3 regions of the Cytobacillus sp. BC1816 genome follow, and region 1 is predicted to be linked to each of the others. Evidence: riboswitches for the same ligand, from Rfam matches in the RefSeq annotation. Region 1 holds a riboswitch; each other region holds the start of a gene.
The links. A riboswitch is a leader RNA that binds a small molecule or an ion and turns the genes downstream of it on or off. The one in region 1 is predicted to bind S-adenosylmethionine.

Region 1 (7,479 bases):
GGCCGTTTCTATCATTGTTTCCCTTTTTTGCTGAATTTCAGTCAGCAGCTGTATTCTTTTATAGCGCAACTTTCTTCCTCCTACTCCTATCCCTTTATCCGATATAAATGTGTCTACTTGAAGCATTATTACAAGAATTTCTATAAATGTAAATAGATTCGCAATATTAGACAATCTTTTTCCGAATTTATTTTTATCGACATCAATTTCAATTCGCCCTCATGGAGGTTCGACACATTTTGCTAAATTTAATCGTGCGGCCTTAACGGGATTTGATAAAAAATTTGAAAGACTATAACATATAAAAAAAACATCCAATCTTTATATCAGGAAAATAAAAACCCAATGCCGGGGGCAATGGGTCATTGAATTATTGATGGACTTCCTTTTTTTCATAAATTGGCACCCATCCTTCTGCGGTAACAAAAATCCGGATGGCTACTACTTTTCGATCCTCCTGAAGAGTAAAATAATGACGGATATTTTCGGGTACGGATATTAAATCTCCAGGATTCAGGAATACTTCAAAGAATTCTCCATCTTTTCCTTGTATAATAAAAACTCCATGACCGCTGACAATAAATCTCACCTCATCATCTGTATGATGATGTTCCTGCTGGAAATTCTGAAGAAGCTCTTCCAAATTCGGCGTATTCTCTGAAAGGGAAATTACATCCTGTGCCTTATATCCTCTTCTATCTGAAATATCCTTAATTTCTTCAGCAAATGCATCCAGAATTTCTTGTTTTTCATTATCGGAAAGTAAATATTTTTCCTGCAGATTTTCAGGCAGTTTATCTATTGCCCAGTGCTCATAGATAACCTCCTGCTTTTCCAGAAAAGCAGCAACCTCTTCCTGATTCCTAATTTCTTTTTTTGAATTTTTCATTACGATATATGCCAAACCAATCATTCCTTTCTATTAAAATTTTTTTCTCGAATGGTTTAATAACAGCACTTATATATTAAACTACTTTAAATAGCTGATTGGGCTTATATTCCAGGAGCTTTAGCTGATAACGGAATAGAAATTCTGAAGCCTCAAGGATCTTTTTAGCCTCAAAAGAGGTTTTGCCCCATACCGTAATTCCATGATTTCTTATCAAAACGGCACCTGCATCTTCATGTATATGAGAAGAAAAACACTTTGCCAGCGTTGGAATATGCGCATGATTCGGAATAATTGGAATCTCGAGAACAGCATCTTCCTCCCATTTATCGAATGCTTTAATCAGCTCTTGCCCTTTAAATGTAACCGCCTCTTGATCACCATAAATTTCTGAAATGACATTATTGTCAATTGTATGTACATGAAGACTGCATTCAGCTTTCGTTCTTCGATATATCTCAGAATGCAGAAGTGTTTCAGCAGATGGCTTTAGATGTGTTTCCCCTGCCGGGTGTCCCAATTCATCAACAAGGAGAAAGTCTTCATCCGTGCGTTTCCTTTTATCCTTTCCGCTTGCTGTTACGAGGAATTGAAGGGGATGTGCACTGACCTTAATGGCCAGATTTCCGCTTGTTCCCATAAACCAGTCCCTTTCTGCAAGCTCTTCCTTAATATCTGCAAGCTCATTCCATTTTTCCTCAACTCTGCTCATACCCTCACCTCATTTAAACTTTTTAAAAGCTCAATGCAATCATAGAATGTTTCAAAGGCACAATGATTTAGGTTCATCTCTTTGCTTTTCTCCAGGAGCAGGTCTCTGGCAATGACAAAGTCTGCCTGTTTGGCAGCCTCCAGATCAGTTACTGAATCTCCGATCACCACTTTAAAGGTGTCCTCATCCTCTAGTTTCCTCATAATAGAAGGCTTGCAGCAGCCGCAATTATTATTGCATTTTTCATCGCAGCTATGAGGCCATAAGATTTTTATTGTATCACCGCTAAAATCAGAACTATTGCAGAATACCTCTTCAAAGGGTCCATACTCATTCAGTACAGGTGCCACAAAAAAGTCTATTCCTCCGCTGACTATATAAAGCGGTATTTTTTCTTTTGCCAGAAAATCGATAAATGGCTGAAATCCCTCTCTTACTCTCGCATTTTCTAAGATGAAATCGGTGATATCATCTTTCAGACTGCTTGGGAGAAGGGAAAACATCTTTCCTACTCCTTCTTGAATGGATATTTCCTGTCCCAAAACTTGATTTTTAATCCCTTCCCAATGGGAAGGAGCAAAGTGCTTCATGATATGAATGATGTTATCATTTTCGGTAATAGTTCCATCAAAATCACAAAAAACCGCCACTTTAGCCATTCTTTACAGCCACCTCTTTATATCCCCACAAATCAATCGCTTTTTTTAATTCAGGGAAGTTTGATGGAGCATCTGTCAAAGAAGCCCCCTTTAAAATTAAATCAATTGCCTGGCGGAATGCCAAACCTCCTCCTCTTGCCCCATCCGGATGCCCATGTACGCCACCTCCGGCATTAATTACACTGTCTATTCCGAAGTCTTCGAAAAGCAAAGGCACAAGACCCGGGTGGATGCCGGCCGATGGAACCGGAAAGGTTCTTTTGCAGAAATCATTCTTAGTCAGGGCATCCCCAATTGACAATGCCTGAGTTTTTTCAAGGGCAACCGATCCATAAGGTGATGGGAATAGAGACAAGTCGGTCCCTGCATACCTGAGGAGTTTGCCTAAAAGCAAAGGATAGGAAATCCCATAAACACTTGAAGCAGAAAGAGCTCCACTAACCGCAGGATGTGCCATGATAGGCAGCCCAATCTCATTATCTTCTCTTAGTGACTGCAAAACATCGAGCCCATAAGAAAATACATTGAACAGAAGAAGGTCTGCACCAAGGCTGGATGCTTTCCTTGCCTTATCTTTTAAATCAAAAGACCTCCCTGTTAAATTCACAGCATATAGGGTACGGTGGCCTGTTTCCTCATAAACCTGCCTTAGCACTTCTTTGCCTTCTGTTATCCGGTCTTCAAAAGGTGTAAGGCGGTTTTCAAATAGAATTTCATCATCTTTTACAAGGTCGATTCCACCAAGGGCCTGTTCCCTCAGCTGCGAAGTTAAAAAATCCATGTCTTTGCCAAGCACCCCTTTGAAGATACTCATCAAAAGGGGTCTATCATATACATTCAGTTTTTCCCTCAGTCCGTCAATCCCAAATCGAGGCCCAGGGAAAAAGCTTTTAAGTTCCTTGGAAAACTGTAAATCTAACAATTTAATCTTTCCATCCAATGATAGTTTTCCAAAGACTGTTGTCAATATTGCCGGTAAATCAGGACTGAAATTTACAGTAGGATAGGCAATCTTAATGACTGCAGCTGTTTCCTTTCTTTCTTCATCTTTAGTATGGTCTTCAACAGAAACGACCCTGCCTTTATGCTTTTCCAGCTGCTGTTTTTCAAGTTCGGGCAAATGGGTCCATGACCCGACCGTTAAGCCTAAAGCGATCTCCTCAGCCTTTTTCTCCGGGTTATGTTTTTCATCATGAACCAGATACGTTGCAATAATTTCACTCATGTATATCCTTCCTTTCAAAAATCAAAGAATGAGAACGATAAAAAACCTCTTCAAATAAGAAGAGGTTAGCATAGCCATCTAACATCTTCTTATCTATCAGCTATAAGCTGCAAGATTTAGCACCGTGCTCAGGTATAAGTCGGTTGCCGGGCTTCATAGGGCTAGTCCCTCCGCCTGCTCTTGATAAGAAAACGAAACAAGTATTCAGTTAATTTAGAATTAAAATTTAATTAAAATTATGACAGTGCTTAATATTTTTGTCAATTGAATTTTGAAATAAATTTAAAATAAATTTAATTTTTGTATTCGTGCCACCGCTTCTTTAAGTCTATCCTCAGATGTCAGTAAACCGGCTCTCACATACCCTTCTCCAAAATCACCAAATCCAATGCCAGGTGCAACCGCAATATGCGCTTTATCTAAGAGATAGTCAGCAAACTCTTCCGATGTAAATTGTTCAGGGACCTTAAGCCATGCAAAAAAGGAGCCTTTAGGAGCTTGTACATCCCATCCAATTTCCCTAAGGCCAGAGATGAATGAATTCCGTCTGGATTCGTAGATGGAATTCAATTCCTTAACACAATCCTGTGGTCCTGACAGAGCAGCTGCTGCAGCTTCCTGAACAGCACCAAACAAGCTGACATATAGATGATCCTGCATAAGGTTCAGTGCTGTGATGACACTTTCATTTCCAGCTGCAAATCCAACTCTCCAGCCTGCCATATTAAAGGTCTTTGAAAGTGTATATATTTCAATTCCGACCTCTTTTGCCCCTTCTGCCTGAAGAAAACTTTCAGGTTTTATGCCGTCAAAACCAATTCCTCCATATGCAAAATCATGGATAATGCAAATGCCATGGCTTCGGCTCAAATCAACTGTTTCTTGAAAAAAATCCTTGTTTGCCACTGCTCCAGTCGGATTATTTGGATAATTAAGGAACATCAGTTTTGCTGCATTTAGCTGGTCTGCTGACAATTCATTGTATACTGGCAAGAAGTTATTTTCCTCTCTTAGAGGCATTGTCACCATCTTTGCTTTGGCAAGTGCCACACCTGACCAATAATCAGGATATCCCGGGTCCGGAACCAATATGCTGTCCCCAGGATTTAAAAGGCATTGAGGGATTTCAACCAGGCCGGCTTTACCACCAAAAAGGATGGCTATTTCGGTTTCGGGATTCAATTCAACATCAAATTCCCTTTTATAAAAGTCTGCAGCTGCCTTCTTAAAGTAAGGGAAGCCCTGGAAAGGGGAATATTTATGATTTTGCGGATTATCGGCTGCACTTTGAAGACTCTTGACAATATGCTCTGGTGTAGGCATATCAGGGTTTCCTTGTCCAAGATTGATGACATCATGCCCTTGTTCGAGCTTTTCCCCCACTTTAGCTGTCAAAGATGCAAAGAACTGTTTAGGCAGACTTTTCAAAAGATCTGATTGCGGATAATTTACCAAATTGTTCACCTGCTTAAAAAAAGATTGAAAATATAGTCACAAATGATATAACGTAAATGGTAAGATGTAAAGTAAAATTTTGAAAATTTCCATCTATCGGACTAATATTACCATAAGGATATAATGATTGCGGGGGAGTTTTATGAAATTAAAGATTGCCTGTTTGCAAATGGATATTGCATTTGGAAAACCTGAGGAAAATTTTAAAGCAGCCGAAATTATGATTAAAAAGGCGATTAGGGATAATCCGGATGTTATTGTGCTGCCGGAACTTTGGACTACTGGCTATGATTTGACCAGAATGGGTGAAATTGCAGACCAGGATGCCGGATCATCGCTAGTTTTTTTGAAAGAGGCCGCACAGAGCAATCGGGTTCATCTGATTGGCGGATCTGTTGCAAAGAAAACACCCGAAGGCATTTACAACACTCTGCTGATTGTAGATAACAAAGGTGACCTTATACATGAATACAGCAAGCTGCACTTATTCAAGCTAATGAATGAACATCTCTATCTGAAAGGAGGGAAATCCAAGGGAGTATTTTCTCTGGAAAATAGGAAGTTTGCAGGGATGATTTGTTATGATATCCGTTTTCCTGAGTGGGTGCGGACCCATACAGCAGAAGGTACTGAAGCTTTATTTGTAGTAGCTGAATGGCCACTGGCCCGGCTGGCACATTGGCGGGCACTTTTGATTGCACGTGCCATTGAAAACCAATGCTACGTAATTGCATGCAACCGCTCTGGCTCTGATCCTGACAATGTCTTTGCAGGCCATTCAATGATTATAGATCCCTGGGGCGAAGTGCTTGCAGAAGGTTCTGAAACGGAAGAAATCCTATATGCTGAAATAGACCTGGATAAAGTGAAAGAAGTCCGCAGCATGATTCCTATTTTTACTGACCGCAAACCGGATTTTTACTCTTAATGGCATGCAGGGGCCCTGACTGGGGCCCTGCCCTGCTTTACCCTTCTATTTTTGCCCACATTTCCTGAGGATTTAATTCATAAATGCCATTTTCCCTGTACATATAATGATTTATAATAAATTCTCTGCGTATCGTCGCATAGTCTTCATGATACTGTTTAATATATTCGTTAAGCTCTTTTTCTTCATATTTTTTTCCCATTTTCAACCCTTTGATTAGATGCTCAAAAACCATGAGTTTCTTCTTCCTTTGTGCAGGAATATTCTTCAGCTTTCCATCTCTGGTAAAGAAATTTTCAATAACCTTCTGGCTTTCTAAGTTTTGTTCTTCCATTTTCTTAATCTCCTCTTTATCTGCCAATTTTGCAAGAACACCTGATTGATGTTTCAATACGGATTCATTTAAATAAAAGTAAACAGTATTTTTATCTCTTCTTTGATAAACGAGGTTTATTTCCCTCAGTTTATTTAAATGATGAGTAATGGTTGGCGGGGTTAAGCCGAGTTTCCCTGCTATCGCCTGTCCATGCAAAGGCCCTTTGGCAAGGAGAAAAACAATCCTGATTCTGGTTGGGTCTCCCATTGTCTTATAAAAAGCTACTAAACGATTTAGTTGCATAATTGCAGTGCCCTCATTTCGATTATCATCTAATTAGATGATAATCGAATTATACTCGTTCAGTCAACCATATATCGAATATCCCTATAAAAAAATCACCTAAGAGGTGATTGGTTTACACAGGCTATTTTATATAATTAGCCCCCTCGAGGGCTAGCAGCACTTCCTTAATTTCAGTCCGGGTTCCTGCATACCCGGTTAACGATTTATTTTTCCCAATCACCCGATGGCATGGAATAATGATCGGAAGGCGATTGGCCTTGTTTGCCTGACCAATGGCACGTACTGCTTTTTCTTTCCCTATTTTGAAAGCAATGTCCTGATAACTTCTTGTCTCGCCAAATGGGATTAAGCAAAGCTCTTTCCAGACGGCTTTTTGAAATTCAGTGCCATGAGGTTCTATAGGGATATCGAACTCTTTCCTTTGCCCATCAAAGTACTCCTCAAGCTGATTTGTGCACATTTTTATTAAAGAGTCGGAGGGATCCAATTGCAACGATAAAACATCTTCCCCTTCGAGAAAATCTTCTTCCCCCAAGTATAAAGCCGAAAGGATTCCATTTTCACTGACAATGTAAATGTCTCCTGCCGGTGTGTTTTTTTTAGAAAAAACTCTGCCTGTCATTTCATTCCCGCCTTTAAAACATAGGGTAAATAGATGTGGAATACAGTTCCTTCCCCCAATTTGCTTTCCACTTCAATTGTTCCCTTGTGTTCTTCAATAATTTTATATGTAACCATTAAACCAAGTCCAGTGCCTCTTTCCTTTGTAGTATAGAAAGGTTCACCAAGCTTTTTTATTTTATGCGCAGGTATTCCTGTCCCTTCGTCCCTTATAAATATGTGAACTTTATTATCTAGATCTTTCCGAATGGATACAGTAATATATCCTCCTTTAGGCATAACTTCAATGGCATTTTTTATAATATTGATAAAGACCTTTTTCATTTGATTGGATTCACAGAAAACATTGGGCAAATTCTTTTCATAAT
Region 2 (7,479 bases), 900 kb from region 1:
TCTGCTTCCTCTTTTGAAATGATCTTTTCATTTAAAAGCTTATCAGCATACAGCGCTTTCACGGTTGGACGCTTGCGAATAATATTATACATAAGTGGATTAGTCGTCATAGGCTCGTCCATCTCGTTGTGCCCAAATCTGCGGTATCCGATTAAGTCGATAAGGATATCCTTTTGGAATTTTGCACGATATTCACACGCAATTCTTGCCGCTGCAACTACTGCTTCAGGTTCATCTGCATTAACATGCAGAATTGGCATTTCATAACCTTTGGCAAGATCACTTGCATATCTGGTAGAACGTGAATCATGTGATTCTGTTGTGAAGCCAATTGTATTATTGGCGATGATATGGATCGATCCGCCCGTATTATAGCCAGTCAGCTGTCCGAGGTTCAGTGTTTCTGCTACAATTCCCTGTCCTGGGAATGCTGCGTCTCCATGAATGATAATGGCTAAAGCAGCTTTTGGATCCACTTCAGGATATCCGGCCTTTGTTCTATTATCCTGTGAAGCTCTTGTGTAGCCCTCAACCAGTGAACCTACAAATTCAAGATGGCTCGGATTGTTAGCTAATGTCAGTCTGGCTATGGTCGTATTCTCATCTTTGATCTGTTTATCAAGGCCTAGGTGATATTTAACGTCGCCTGTCCATCCGTAATTGATTCCGATAGATCCTTCGGAAGGAACCAGTTCTTTATTTGGAGCATGCTGGAATTCCGCGAAGATCATTTCATACGGCTTTCCTAGCACATGAGCGAGAACATTTAACCTTCCGCGGTGGGCCATTCCGATGTTAATCGTTTTGGCACCATCAGAAACGGATTCAGAAACAATTTCATCCAGTAATGGAACCATTGTATCTAGACCCTCAATTGAGAATCTTTTCTGTCCAACGAATGTTTTATGAAGGAACTTTTCAAATTCCTCAACTTCAGTCAGTCTTCTTAAAACTTTCAGTTTTTCCGCCTTCTGCATTGACAGTTTGTGGCTGTTGGCCCCTATTTTACGGCGAAGCCAGTCTTTTTCGTTTTCATCAAATATATGCTGGAATTCAAACGCAATTGGTCCCATATAAGCGCTTTTCAGGAATTCAATTGCTTCGAGTCCGTTGCGTAAAGGATACGTGGCGTCTTTAGTAATCACACCGGCAGGAATCTCTTTTAAATCATTTTCAGATAAGCCATATTTGCTCAGTTCGAATAATGCACTTTCAGATTTATGGTTACCCAGCGGATAAATATCTGCAGCCAAGTGGCCATATGTGCGGATATTATCAGCAAGGCGAATTGCAGCAAGTGTTTTTTCAAGCTGTCCGGCATTCATTGGCTGATTTGCTGATGAAGCCATTTGCGGAGTTCCTTCACTCGCTAGAGGGGAACCATTTCTTTCAAAGTAGTCTTTCATTTCAGGATCGATAGAAGATGGATCCTCTAAGTATCTTTCATATAGTTCAATAACGTAGCCAAGGTTGGGGCCATGAAATCCTTGTTCAAAAGGTCCCTCACCATTCGATGGCTTTTTCATGGAAAATTACCTCCATAACTGTTTTTAAGTAAATAATTCAAATGCATTTTTCTCCCCTGAAAATACAATACCCGTCTATAAGATGCATTAACGTTTTATTTTTACGAATAATAATATTTTTCAGAGGATAAAACGTTTCCACAGTTATTCTAACACGGAAAATCTAGTTGTACAAAGATAAAAACATGAATATAGTGGAAAACTATTAAAAAAATTTTTTTAGTAATTACTTATTCTAATAAAATGTTTTGTTAAATGTTAAACAATTATAAATAAGAAATAACTGGGTGGTTTTTAGAAGAGGCAAAAATAAAAAGCCGAAATGCTGTTCGGCTTTAAAAAGTCTCAACTAAGTTAATATAGATTTGTTTCGCTGCATTCGAATTTTTTCTGTTTTCTTTTAGGGAAGATTCAATTGCTTCTCTCGTTTCCACAGGAAAATCAAAATGGCCGCAAGTTGTACATTTTTCGAACATGGAACCAGAAACATTTACTTCAATGCCATCCATGGTCTGGAATACTGCTGGTCCTTCGGATTCCGAAAACCGGTGGCGGCAGTGGCTATGTTCACGCATATTAGCTTCCCTCCAAGAAAAATTTCATTTGCCTTCATTATAAAACAAATATTCTGAACTTTGAAGTGATCCACTTCTAACATTTTATGCCAGGTTTTTTTCAAAAGAATAATTAGTGTATATTTAAGACACATTAAAATTATTCAAAATCAGGAGGTTTTTCCATGAATATTGGCAGAGCAAAAGAGATTGCCGAGTCTGCTGAAATGCACAGTGTTACTTTCAATGGCATCCAGATCATCATTCAGCATGTAGATGAACAGACTAAGACAGCACGTATTTACACAAAAGCAGATTCTGAAAAAGAAATGGATGTGCCGGTTAACGAATTGATTGAAGAATGAATACCCTTAAAAACTTCCCAGTATGTGATGGGAAGTTTTTTTGTTCATAATCTTCCTCATTCCCCATTGAAAACGGACACTTAGGTTAAAAGGACTGAAAACACCTTATCGGATATTTTTTATAACATAAAATATTCAAAAAAGTGTTGACGATTAACGGTTTACTGTAGTAAAGTTTAGAGAAAATTTAATATTTGATTTCTTATCCAGAGAGGTCGAGGGTAAGGCCCGATGACGCCTCAGCAACCAGCAATCATTTTTTTGATTGAAAAGGTGCTAATTCCTGCAAGTTTCTAAAAACTTGAAAGATAAGAAGAATGGCTGATCACATTAAAAAGTCTTCTTCTTATAGAAGGCTTTTTTTATTTTTACTAAGGAGTGGTTACAAGCATGTATAATATTGACACAAGATTAGCGCAAATCGGAAACAGGAGCGAGTCAGCAACAGGTGCTGTCAATCCGCCTGTATATTTTTCCACGGCATATCGCCATGAAGGTATTGGGCAGTCAACTGGATTTGACTATAGCAGAACAGGCAACCCCACCCGCCAGCTGCTTGAAAAGGCGATCGCCGATCTGGAAGAAGGCGACCAAGGCTATGCATGCAGTTCTGGAATGGCCGCAATTCTTACCATACTTTCTCTTTTTAAATCCGGAGATGAATGGATTGTATCCAAGGATTTATATGGCGGTACATATCGTCTGCTTGAACAGGGCTTCAAGAAGTGGGGACTTCAGTGCAAATATGTAAATACCAGCAATCCCGAAGATGTTGAAATTTTAATCACGGAAAAGACCAAGGCAATATTTCTGGAGACACCAACTAATCCGCTGATGGAACAGACTGACATTCAATTGATAGCAGACATTGCCCAAAAGCATAATATCCTCCTTATCGTTGATAACACGTTTTATACCCCTCTCCTTCAGCAGCCGTTAAAGCTTGGAGCTGATATTGTCATCCATAGTGCAACAAAGTATCTTGGCGGACATAATGATGTCCTTGCCGGATTAATTGCTGCAAAAGGCAAAGAGTTATGTGATGCACTGGCTATGAACCACAATGCCGCAGGTGCTGTCCTTAGCCCTTTTGATTCATGGCTGCTGATCAGAGGGATGAAGACACTCTCTCTCCGCATGGAACGGCATGGAGAAAATGCGAAGGTATTAGCAGAATTTTTATCGGGCCACGATGCAGTAACGGATGTCCTATATCCCGGCAAAGGAGGCATGATATCTTTCCGAATCAAGGATGAATCCTGGGTGAACCCATTTCTGCAGAGCCTCTCCCTTATCTCCTTTGCAGAAAGCCTTGGCGGAGTCGAGAGTTTCATAACTTATCCAGCAACCCAGACACATGCCGACATTCCTGAAGAAATCCGCATTGAAACCGGTGTCTGTAATAGGCTTCTGCGTTTCTCGGTTGGAATAGAAAGTGCAGAAGATTTGAAGGCGGATCTTGAACATGCTTTTGCAAGGGTTGTTAAGGAGGCAGTACGATGAGTTCGAATTACACATTCCAAACCAAATTACTTCACAATAATCAAAAATTCGACCCGGAAACAGGAGCTGTCAGTGTACCGATCCAGCATGCCTCCACTTTTCATCAAAAAGATATTGATGCGTTCGGAAAATATGATTACAGCCGCAGCCTGAATCCAACAAGGGAAGCACTTGAAGAAGTCATAGCGGAGCTTGAAGAAGGTATTAGAGGGTTTGCCTTTTCTTCTGGAATGGCTGCGATTTCTACAGCATTCCTCCTCTTATCACAGGGAGATCATGTTGTCATTACAGAAGACGTATATGGCGGAACCTATCGTATGACAACAGAAGTCCTGTCCCGTTTTGGAATTGAGCACACATTTGTTGATATGACAAATCTTGAGGAAGTAAAAGAAGCAATTCGTCCCAGCACGAAAGTTTTCTATGTAGAGACTCCTTCCAACCCGCTGCTGAAAGTGACTGATATACAGGCCATCAGTTCACTTGCAAGACAGCATGGAGCCCTGACATTTGTGGATAATACATTCCTGACCCCTGCCCTTCAAAAACCGCTCTCGTTAGGTGCAGATATAGTGCTGCACAGTGCAACCAAATTTTTATCCGGACACAGCGACGTCGTTGCTGGCCTGGCGGTTGTGAAAGATCCGGAATTGGGTGCAAGGCTTGCTTTTCTCCAGAATTCCTTTGGAGCTGTTCTGGGTGTTCAGGATGCCTGGCTTGTGCTGAGAGGCATTAAAACGCTGCAGGTAAGGCTTGATCAGTCTGTCAAATCAGCTGAGAAAATTGCCGGCTTTCTTAATGATCACCCATCTGTTAAGAAGGTGCATTATCCAGGTTTTGCAGATCATCCCGGATATGAAATCCAGAAAAAGCAGGCTGTGAACGCAGGTGCTGTCCTATCTTTTGAGCTTGAAGATGAGCTATCGATGAGAACATTTGTTGAGAATGCCAAAATACCTGTTTTTGCCGTAAGTCTGGGAGCTGTTGAATCCATCCTCTCCTACCCTGCAAAAATGTCACATGCAGCCATGCCTGCATCCGAACGGGATCAGCGCGGAATAACGGACAGTCTTCTTCGTCTATCTGTTGGCCTGGAGAGCGCAGATGATATTATAGAAGATTTCAAGGCAGCTTTATCTGCTGCCGGACAAACAAAACATTCGATTTTACAGCGGGGGTGATCTTTTGAGTTTCCTAAAAAAATTAAAGAATGAAATCATCATAGCAGATGGCGCGATGGGAACTCTTCTGTACTCCTATGGTACCGACAGCTGTTTTGAGGAATTAAATCTATCACAATCTGAACAGATCCAGCACATCCATGAAGCTTACATAGGCGCAGGGGCTGAATTAATCCAAACAAATACGTATGCGGCGAATTATCTGAAGCTGCAGCGTTATGGACTGGAGGACTCCGTTAAGGAGATTAACAGTGCTGCAGCAAGGATTGCCAAAAAAGCTGCCAAGGGCCGCGCATATGTTGCTGGTACAATCGGCGGGATTAGAGGATTCAAGCCCAACATGATTACACTTGAAGAAATAAAAAGAAGCTTCAGAGAGCAGCTATATTGCCTGCTGCTTGAGAATGTAGATGGTATTTTGCTTGAAACCTATTATGATCTGGAAGAACTTGAGACGGTCCTTGCCATAGCCAGAAAGGAAACTGATTTGCCGATTATCGCACAGGTGTCTCTTCAGGAAGCAGGAGTTCTTCAGAACCAGACCTCTATCGGTGATGCTTTAACAAAGCTTGAAGGAATTGGTGCGGATGTTGTGGGACTCAACTGCAGGCTTGGTCCGCATCATATGCTGAAAACTCTGGAAAGTGTACCTTTGCCAAAGCATGCCTATCTATCTGCTTATCCGAACGCCAGTATTCCAGCCTATACGGACGGCAAATTTCATTATGAAGGAGATGCAGAATATTTCCGGCAGTCAGCGATTGAATTCCGAAATCAGGGTGTCCGCCTGCTTGGAGGCTGCTGTGGAACAACACCTGACCATATTAAGGCGTTTTCTGACGAATTAAAAGGGCTTGCGCCAATCGAGGAAAAAGAGACAAGGGCAATCAATAAAGTCATTGTTTCCGAAAAGCCGTCATCATCAAGAGAGCTCCCTCCCCTTCATGATATTGTCAGGGAAAGGCCTTCCGTCATTGTTGAATTGGATCCCCCAAGGAAGCTTGATACTTCACGCTTTTTTGAAGGTGCAAAAGCATTGAAGGAAGCCGGAATAGATTCGATTACACTTGCAGATAACTCCCTTGCTTCCCCCCGGGTTTGCAACTCTGCGCTTGGCTATCTCGTCAAGCAGCAGACTGGATTGCGCCCGCTTGTTCATGTGACCTGCAGGGATAGGAATATAATTGGACTGCAATCCCATTTAATGGGTCTGCACGCACTTGGATTAAATGATATTCTAGCCGTAACAGGTGATCCTGCACGTGTCGGTGATTTTCCAGGAGCATCTTCTGTATATGATGTCTCATCATTTGAATTGATCAGTATGATCAAGCAGTTAAATGAAGGGTTATCTTTTTCAGGGAAAGATCTCGGCCAGAAAGCTGCCTTTTCAGTTGCAGGCGCTTTTAACCCCAATGTCCGCTCATTGGAAAAAGCTGTTGGACGGCTTGAAAAGAAAATTGAACATGGTGCGGATTATTTCATCTCGCAGCCTGTTTTTTCTGAAGAGAAGCTGCTGGAAGTTCATGAGGCTGTGAAAGATTTAAAAGCACCTGTTTATATAGGCCTAATGCCTCTTACCGGAAGCCGGAATGCTGAGTTTCTGCATAATGAAGTTCCTGGAATCAAAATTTCGGACAGCATTAGAAACCGTATGGCTTCATTAAAGGATGATCCTGCACAGGCTGGAGCTGAAGGCATAGCCATTGCCAAGTCGCTGATCGATGCCGCGGCAGAGCTGTTTAATGGCATTTACCTCATCACTCCATTTATGCGCTATGAAATGACTGTTGAACTATCAAACTATGCCCGTGAGACAACCGAGCGGCTTTCAAGGAGGAAACAACATGCATAAACCATCACTGCAGGAGCAGCTAAAAAAGAAAATCCTGATCATGGATGGAGCAATGGGCACCATGCTGCAGAGGGCCAATCTTACCGCGGATGACTTTGGCGGTGAAGAATATGAAGGCTGCAACGAGAATTTAAATATAACAGCTCCTTCGGTGATAGAACATATTCACCTTGAATATTTAAAAGCCGGCGCAGATATTATTGAAACCAATACTTTTGGCGCAACCAGCATTGTTCTGGCAGATTACGACCTGGAAGAAAAAGCTTATGATCTAAATAAAATTGCTGTTGAAATTGCCAGAGAAGCTGCAGACCGCATTTCAACTCCTGAATGGCCGAGGTATGTGGCTGGTGCCATGGGACCTACGACGAAGACGCTGAGTGTAACAGGCGGGTCTACATTTGAAGAAATGATAGAGGCTTATGAAGAACAAGCCAGAGGGTTAATTGACGGTGGAGCCGATCTTCTCCTCCTGGAAACCAGCCAGGACATGCT
Region 3 (7,479 bases), 2.5 Mb from region 1:
TTAGTGATATCCGTATAATTTAAGCTGTCTTTATATACATGAAGCAGGCTGCGCTTCTCTTGCTCTGTAAACATTTTTGCATTTCCAATGTAGCGCTCTTCCATTGGCGTTACACCGCGTTCGATAAAGCTTTTCCCCTTCATTCCCTCTGGCATCATGTTAGCAATCATGCGAAGAAGCTTTTTGCCTATAGCAGGAATTTTATTGAAGACTTCCAGGGATTGTGGTTCGCGGTAAATATTATAGCCGCCAAATAGCTCATCGGCTCCCTCACCTGAAAGTACAACCGTTACATGTTTTCTTGCTTCTCTTGCCACAAAATAAAGGGGCACACAAGCCGGGTCAGCAAGCGGATCGTCCATATGCCACATGATTCTCGGAATCTCATTCATGTATTCCTCAGGAGTTATGATGTAGCTGATGTTTTCGACACCCAGCTTTTCAGCTGTTTCTTTCGCTACATCCACCTCGCTGAAGCCATTGCGTTCAAATCCGACAGAGAATGTTTTAATTGCAGGATGGAATTCTTTCGCAATGGAAGCAATGATGGAAGAATCAATTCCGCCTGAAAGGAATGAACCTACCGGAACATCGGCACGCATATGCATCTTGACTGAGTCGAACAAAACATCTCTTATTTCTTTCGTGAAATCAGCTTCTGACTTCTGCACTGGATGGAAAGCAGCTTTCCAATATCGCTTAATATCCATCGGAGCACCAATTTTTTTAGTAAAATAATGACCAGGCTCCAGCTTATGGATTCCCTCTGACATCGTGTTTGGCTCAGGCACAAACTGATAGGTCAGATAATGCTGGAGGGAGTCATAGTTTAATACATCATTCTGAAGCGCCAAAAGAATGCTCTTTTTCTCTGATCCAAAGAACGTGCGGTCTCCCTTATCGTAATAAAAGAAAGGCTTAATCCCAAATGGATCTCTGGCTCCATATAGTGACTGCTCCTGTTTATCCCAAATGACAAATGCAAACATGCCGCGTAATTTTTCAACAGCCTTTTCTTTCATATGGCTGTAAAGGGCAATTATCACTTCTGTATCGGAGCTTGTTTCAAAGCTTAAGCCAGCTTTGAGAAGTTCTTCACGAAGTTCCACATAATTATAGATTTCACCATTAAAGATAATCCAATAACGCTCATTCTCGTAAGTCAGCGGCTGGTGTCCGCTTTCAATATCGATAATGCTCAACCGGCGAAAGCCGAATTGAATATGATCATCAAAATAGTATCCTGAATCATCCGGACCCCGATGGGTAATGATATCATTCATATTTTGAAATTGTTCTTTATCTGCGTCACGGTAATTTTGTGCTTTTTCATGTACACAACCAATAAAGCCACACATTATGTACGTCACCTACTCCATTCTATTCTCAATATTTAGATACAGCCTTAACGGCTCCTTTGTCCTTAGAAAACATACCCTATAATACTACCACTAATCATTTATAATTAGCACGTGGATAATAAAAAAAATATGTGCGGAAAATTAAGCCATTATCCGAAGTTTATACGATAACATAAAATTATAAACGACTAAAGAGCATAAAGACCGAAAAGTGAATAAACACCCTTTATGTATAATGACGCAAAAAAGAAAGCGGGAGTTACATTGATTAATGCAACTCCCGCTTTCTTTTTATTAAGCTTCAGAACGAAGGATTTCGGCTTTGTCCGTACGCTCCCAAGGAAGATCAACATCTGTACGTCCGAAATGTCCGTAAGCAGCTGTCTGCTTGTAAATTGGGCGGCGAAGTCCAAGCATGTTAATAATTCCTGCAGGGCGAAGATCAAAATGTTTTCTTACTAGATCAACTAGTACATCTTCTTCCACTTTGCCTGTTCCGAATGTATCAACTGAAATCGACACAGGCTGTGCTACACCAATTGCATAAGCAAGCTGAACTTCAACTTTTTCTGCTAAACCTGCTGCTACAAGGTTCTTCGCTACATAACGAGCAGCATAAGCAGCGGAGCGGTCAACCTTTGTAGGATCCTTACCGGAGAACGCGCCTCCGCCATGACGGGCATATCCGCCGTAAGTATCAACAATGATTTTGCGGCCGGTCAGGCCTGCATCCCCTTGAGGTCCGCCGATTACAAAACGTCCTGTTGGGTTAATGAAGTATTTCGTATTCTCATCAATTAATTCCTTTGGAACAACCGGATTAATAACATGTTCCTTAAGATTGCGCTGGATTTGCTCCAGGCTGATCTCAGGGTGATGCTGAGTAGAAATAACGATTGTGTCAATGCGGATTGGCTTGTCATTTTCATCATACTCAACCGTTACCTGAGTTTTTCCGTCCGGACGAAGGTAAGGAAGGATTTCTTCTTTACGAACTTCAGTCAGGCGGCGGGAAAGTTTATGTGCTAAAGAAATCGGAAGAGGCATTAGCTCTTTCGTTTCGTTGCAGGCAAAACCGAACATTAAGCCCTGGTCCCCTGCACCGATTGCTTCAATCTCCTGATCGCTCATTTGTCCTTCCCGTGCTTCAAGGGCCTGGTCAACACCCATTGCAATATCTGCTGACTGCTCATCAATGGAAGTTAAAACTGCACATGTTTCGGAATCGAAACCATATTTAGCACGGGTATAACCGATTTCTTTTACCGTTTCACGAACGATTTTTGGAATATCTACGTATGTAGATGTTGTGATTTCACCTGCAACTAATACAAGTCCAGTTGTTACAGAAGTCTCTGCAGCAACACGGGCATTCGCATCTTTAGCTAAAATCGCATCTAAGATTGCATCAGAAATTTGGTCACAGATTTTATCCGGATGACCTTCAGTAACTGATTCAGAAGTAAACAAACGACGCTTTGTTGACATCTGGCTTCCTCCTTATAAATAGAAAATTGAGCGAGAATTAAGAAATGGGGAAGCGGAAAATAACTTTACCCTATCATTTCATGGATCTCTGTTTGATACGGAACTCATTCCCTTAGTAGTATGAAATAAACATGGAGTTTTTATTAGAAAAATAGGCATTGCTGGCCAGAAAGCCAGGCATCCGTTTTTTCTTATGCATCTCTGCAAGCTGCTAAAAACTCACATAAATAGTACATTCCAAAAGCCGTTCATCCCATTGCCTGTGCAAAATAAAAAACCTTCTCAATAGTGAAAAGGTTGAAAGCAAATCGATTCGCGCCTTTCACTCTTATCGTTCAAGGAATTACGTCCTTGCGTCAGGTTAGCACCTTTGCTGATTATTGCCTTTTAGCAGGTTGCTGGGTTTCATAGGGCCTGTCCCTCCACCAGCTCGGGATAAGAGAGTATCCGTTCAAGGTTGAATCATACCGTATTTTAGCGAATCATGTCAACAAGTTTTCATTATTTTTCACAGTAAAATTTCAGCATTGAAAATTATAATCCATGCTTACAGCGAACAGCTTCCGTCGTCACATTTTTTCTTTAGAAATTTATGCCTGTTTTTAGCAATCCATTTATATACCGGATCGCCCAGTATTGGCGTCATTGGGAGATATAAAAGGAGGCTAATTAAAAAGGAGGCAGGAAAGAGGAACAGCAGTCTCCTTACTGCAGAATAACCCTTTTTCAAGCCACCCGCCGGAGTAATAATATGAAGCTCTCTGCGCAAGTCAATCTTGGAAAACGAGAGGGAATCCGGGATTTTTTCATACTCCTGCAGAGAAATCCATTCCACTTTATTCAGCCAATCAAGTTTATTAAATATCTTCTTTGTTTCCCTGCATAAAGAACAAGTTTCATCATAGAGGGCAATTGTCTTCATTTTAGATCAGTCCCATGTTAAAATTAACACTTTCTTCTATATTAACATATATCAGTTATAAGTTGATTAAAATGGGATTACATGTCCAATTATGACATTTTTATAACATGAATAAAAAAGTTTCGTAATAGTATAGACTAATCGTTTTAATGTGTTATACTAATTTCGAGATGTAATCACTTTCATAAAAAAATCGGGAAAAAGGAAGGTATTCATCAGATGAACTCTGTAAGCATATCAAACGAATTGAGCGAATTATTAAATGGCAGCAACATTCAAGTGCAATTATCCGTTCCTCAGCTTGTCGAAAAAGTTTTAAACCGCAATGAAGGGTCCCTTACCTCTACTGGTGCCGTACGCGCTACTACAGGAAAGTATACAGGACGTTCTCCTAAAGATAAATACATTGTTGAAGAAGCATCAAATAAAGATAAAATGGACTGGGGCAGCGTAAACCAGCCTATCTCTGAAGAAGCATTCTCTAATCTTTATAATAAAGTAATCAACTACTTAAAAGAAAAAGAAGAAGTATTTGTTTTCAAAGGCTTCGCAGGTGCCGATAAAAAGCACCGCATGCCAATCCAGGTAATTAATGAATATGCCTGGCACAATCTTTTCGCACATCAATTATTCATTCGTCCGGCAGAAGACGAGCTATTGGATCATCAAGCAGAGTTCACAGTCATTTCTGCTCCTAATTTCAAAGCTGACCCTGCAGTTGACGGCACAAAGTCCGAAACATTCATCATCATTTCATTCGAGCGCCGCACTGTTTTAATCGGCGGTACTGAATATGCAGGCGAAATGAAAAAATCCATTTTCTCTGTGATGAACTATATGCTTCCAGAAAACGGGATTCTTCCGATGCACTGTTCCGCAAACGTTGGTCGTGAAGGAGATGTCGCTTTATTCTTCGGCTTATCCGGAACAGGGAAAACAACCTTATCTGCAGACCCTAACCGCAAGCTGATTGGGGATGACGAGCATGGCTGGTCGGCAAATGGTGTTTTCAATATCGAAGGCGGCTGCTATGCGAAATGCATTAACTTATCCCGCGAGAAAGAACCGCAAATTTTTGATGCTATCCGCTTTGGGGCTGTATTGGAAAATGTGGTGGTAAACAGCGAAACTCGGGTTGCTGATTACGATGACAGCACTTTAACTGAAAATACACGTGCGGCATACCAGCTTCAGGCCATCGATAATATCGTTGATCCAAGCATTGCCGGACATCCTAATACAATCGTATTTTTAACAGCTGACGCATTTGGCGTATTGCCTCCAATCTCTAAACTGTCAAAAGAGCAGGCAATGTACCATTTCTTAAGCGGCTATACTTCCAAGCTTGCAGGAACTGAGCGCGGCATTACTTCACCGCAGGCAACGTTCTCAACTTGTTTTGGATCACCTTTCCTTCCGCTTCCTGCAAACCGTTATGCTGAAATGCTTGGCGAGAAGATCGATGAGCATAATGCAAAAGTCTTCCTTGTAAACACAGGGTGGACTGGCGGAGAGTACGGAGCCGGTGAACGCATGAAACTTGCTTACACTCGTGCTATGGTGGAAGCGGCACTTGAAGGCGAACTAAACAACGTTGAAACAGTCAAAGACGAAATTTTCGGATTGGAAATTCCGCAGCACGTTACGGGTGTGCCTGACGAAGTTCTTCAGCCAAATAAAACATGGGCAGATCAGGCTGCTTATGAAGCAAAAGCAAAAGAACTCGCTGCAAAATTCCGCGAAAACTTCAAGAAATTCACTAGCGTTTCTTCTGAAATTGAAGAAAAAGGCGGACCAATCGCATAATACAGAAAAGGAATTGCCGCAAAGCGGTAATTCCTTTTTGATATTTTATTGTGTAATTCAGTCCGCTCGAACGAATAAGTTTCTAGACTTATAGTCGTTGATCGATTAGTTCCCTTTGCGATGCCTTGCCCTCACCCACCGGCACTATTCACACCTATTAGTTCCTTTCGGGCTTCTTTCTCTTTCCCTCATTTTAAAGCACTTCACACTTGTACTCTGCAGAAAAGCTTTGAACAAAAAAACGCCGGACTACGTCCAGGCGCTCTTTTAGTTTGTTGAGTTTAGGGAAACAAGCTGGTAAGTAATGAGTGTCTGGCTGTTTTCCCATTCCACTTTTCTGATGACACCCATACCATTCAGGTCACCGTCTATTGTTCTTTTTACCTCGACCGGGATATCCAGCGGATATAATCTGTATCCGTCTTTGACAAGTGAAAAGAAATTTTCATCAAGTCTTTTTTCCCTTCCCTTTGTCACGATCATTGTGTTCAGCTCTAAAGGCATACCCATCGGTATCTCTCCTTCATTCTTAATATCCTTACCTCTATTTTACCCCACCTTTTTCCGCTCTGAAAGTCCTTAATTTTATCTACCCCTTGCTTTTCATCCACGCACTTAAATCCTCTACCGTCTTCCGGTTCACGGCTGGCGGAAAGTAGTGGGTATATTCAGGGAAATACCAGCTGCCTACTTCTTTATTTAGAGACTTGAGCCTTTTTTCCAGGCGATAGGAATGCTCCACCGAAACATTATGATCCTGTTCTCCATGGATGATTAAGACAGGCGCCTGCAGCTTCTCCAATCGAAAAAGCGGGGTGCGATATTTATACCGTTCCGGAAACTTTGTCGGGGTTCCGCCTATTACACGTTTCATCATTCTCCGAAGATCCTTGCGCTCCACATAAGTGAGAAACATATCACTGACCCCTCCCCATGTTACAATGGACGCAGCTTCCGGAAACTCGATTGCAGTAAGCAATGCCATTACACCACCGCGGGAAAAGCCAAATATATGGACCCTTTTTACCCGGTCATGCTCTTGAAGAAGAGTGAAAGCGGCAAACGCGTCCTGTCTGTCCTCCCCTGCAAAATCTTCATTTCCATCTCCCCCTTGATTGCCTCTGTAAAAAGGCGCGAATACAATAAAGCCTTCACAGGCAAACTGGACAATCCGGGAAGGCCTTACTTTTCCGACATTTTTTATCCCACCTCTCAGGTATAGGAATCCATCATACAGCTCCTCCCCCTTTGGCTCTGCCAGCAGGCCTTTTATATGTAATCCATTTGCATGATACGTGACAACAGATAATTCGATTGCCGGATTTGGCGAAGGAAATCTCTGTTTATTTATAATTTGTCCATTTTGGAATTCCATGTCCTCATCCCCCTCCTGAAGTAAATCTGAATACGACTAATAGTATGAGCTTCATGACCTCCGCCTAAAAATGTTTCCATGGGCATTCACACATTTTTTCGATTTTCATACGATATCCTAGGTTTTTAAATCTGACTTTTTTAGCATAAGGGAGGTCTTATGGCTTATGAAAAAATGGATGAAAGTAAGCATACTTCTTTTGCTTACAGCGATACTTATTGTTCCTTTGGCCGCTTGCGGCAAGGATGAAATGCAAAACGTGCGTATTGCCGAAGTGACACGTTCCATCTTCTATGCTCCGCAATATGTAGCCCTTGAAAAAGGTTTCTTTGAAGAAGAAGGGCTTGAAGTAGAGCTCACGACTACAGCAGGCGGGGATAAAACGATGACAGCCTTGCTTTCAGACAGCGCTGATGTGGCGCTTGTTGGCTCTGAAACATCGATTTACGTATCTGCACAGGGCTCCAATGACCCGGTAATCAACTTTGCACAGCTAACCCAGACAGACGGAACATTTTTAGTTTCCC

Region 2: linked by a shared signal. The riboswitch ahead of ACR42H_RS12775 (methionine biosynthesis PLP-dependent protein) and the one ahead of ACR42H_RS08430 (2,3-diketo-5-methylthiopentyl-1-phosphate enolase) in region 1 are both predicted to bind S-adenosylmethionine.
Region 3: linked by a shared signal. The riboswitch ahead of metK (methionine adenosyltransferase) and the one ahead of ACR42H_RS08430 (2,3-diketo-5-methylthiopentyl-1-phosphate enolase) in region 1 are both predicted to bind S-adenosylmethionine.

The regions. Positions count from the first base shown of each region.
Region 1 covers NZ_CP195611.1:1,589,551-1,597,029, reverse strand. The annotation lists gene ACR42H_RS08450 (aspartyl-phosphate phosphatase Spo0E family protein) at 1-69, opposite strand, end outside; gene ACR42H_RS08445 (1,2-dihydroxy-3-keto-5-methylthiopentene dioxygenase) at 371-889, opposite strand; gene ACR42H_RS08440 (methylthioribulose 1-phosphate dehydratase) at 966-1,601, opposite strand; gene ACR42H_RS08435 (2-hydroxy-3-keto-5-methylthiopentenyl-1-phosphate phosphatase) at 1,598-2,260, opposite strand; gene ACR42H_RS08430 (2,3-diketo-5-methylthiopentyl-1-phosphate enolase) at 2,253-3,485, opposite strand; SAM riboswitch class I at 3,572-3,675, opposite strand; gene ACR42H_RS08425 (pyridoxal phosphate-dependent aminotransferase) at 3,768-4,940, opposite strand; gene ACR42H_RS08420 (carbon-nitrogen family hydrolase) at 5,083-5,868, shown strand; gene ACR42H_RS08415 (metalloregulator ArsR/SmtB family transcription factor) at 5,906-6,487, opposite strand; gene ACR42H_RS08410 (methylated-DNA--[protein]-cysteine S-methyltransferase) at 6,612-7,112, opposite strand; gene ACR42H_RS08405 (PAS domain-containing sensor histidine kinase) at 7,109-7,479, opposite strand, start outside.
Region 2 covers NZ_CP195611.1:2,485,135-2,492,613, forward strand. The annotation lists gene sucA (2-oxoglutarate dehydrogenase E1 component) at 1-1,526, opposite strand, end outside; gene ACR42H_RS12765 (hypothetical protein) at 1,862-2,101, opposite strand; gene ACR42H_RS12770 (H-type small acid-soluble spore protein) at 2,266-2,445, shown strand; SAM riboswitch class I at 2,645-2,760, shown strand; gene ACR42H_RS12775 (methionine biosynthesis PLP-dependent protein) at 2,836-3,948, shown strand; gene metC (cystathionine beta-lyase) at 3,945-5,129, shown strand; gene ACR42H_RS12785 (bifunctional homocysteine S-methyltransferase/methylenetetrahydrofolate reductase) at 5,134-6,984, shown strand; gene metH (methionine synthase) at 6,977-7,479, shown strand, end outside.
Region 3 covers NZ_CP195611.1:4,410,360-4,417,838, forward strand. The annotation lists gene asnB (asparagine synthase (glutamine-hydrolyzing)) at 1-1,358, opposite strand, end outside; gene metK (methionine adenosyltransferase) at 1,656-2,849, opposite strand; SAM riboswitch class I at 3,175-3,291, opposite strand; gene ACR42H_RS22345 (thiol-disulfide oxidoreductase DCC family protein) at 3,397-3,771, opposite strand; gene pckA (phosphoenolpyruvate carboxykinase (ATP)) at 3,991-5,577, shown strand; gene ACR42H_RS22355 (DUF2584 domain-containing protein) at 5,845-6,087, opposite strand; gene ACR42H_RS22360 (alpha/beta hydrolase family protein) at 6,167-6,952, opposite strand; gene ACR42H_RS22365 (ABC transporter substrate-binding protein) at 7,119-7,479, shown strand, end outside.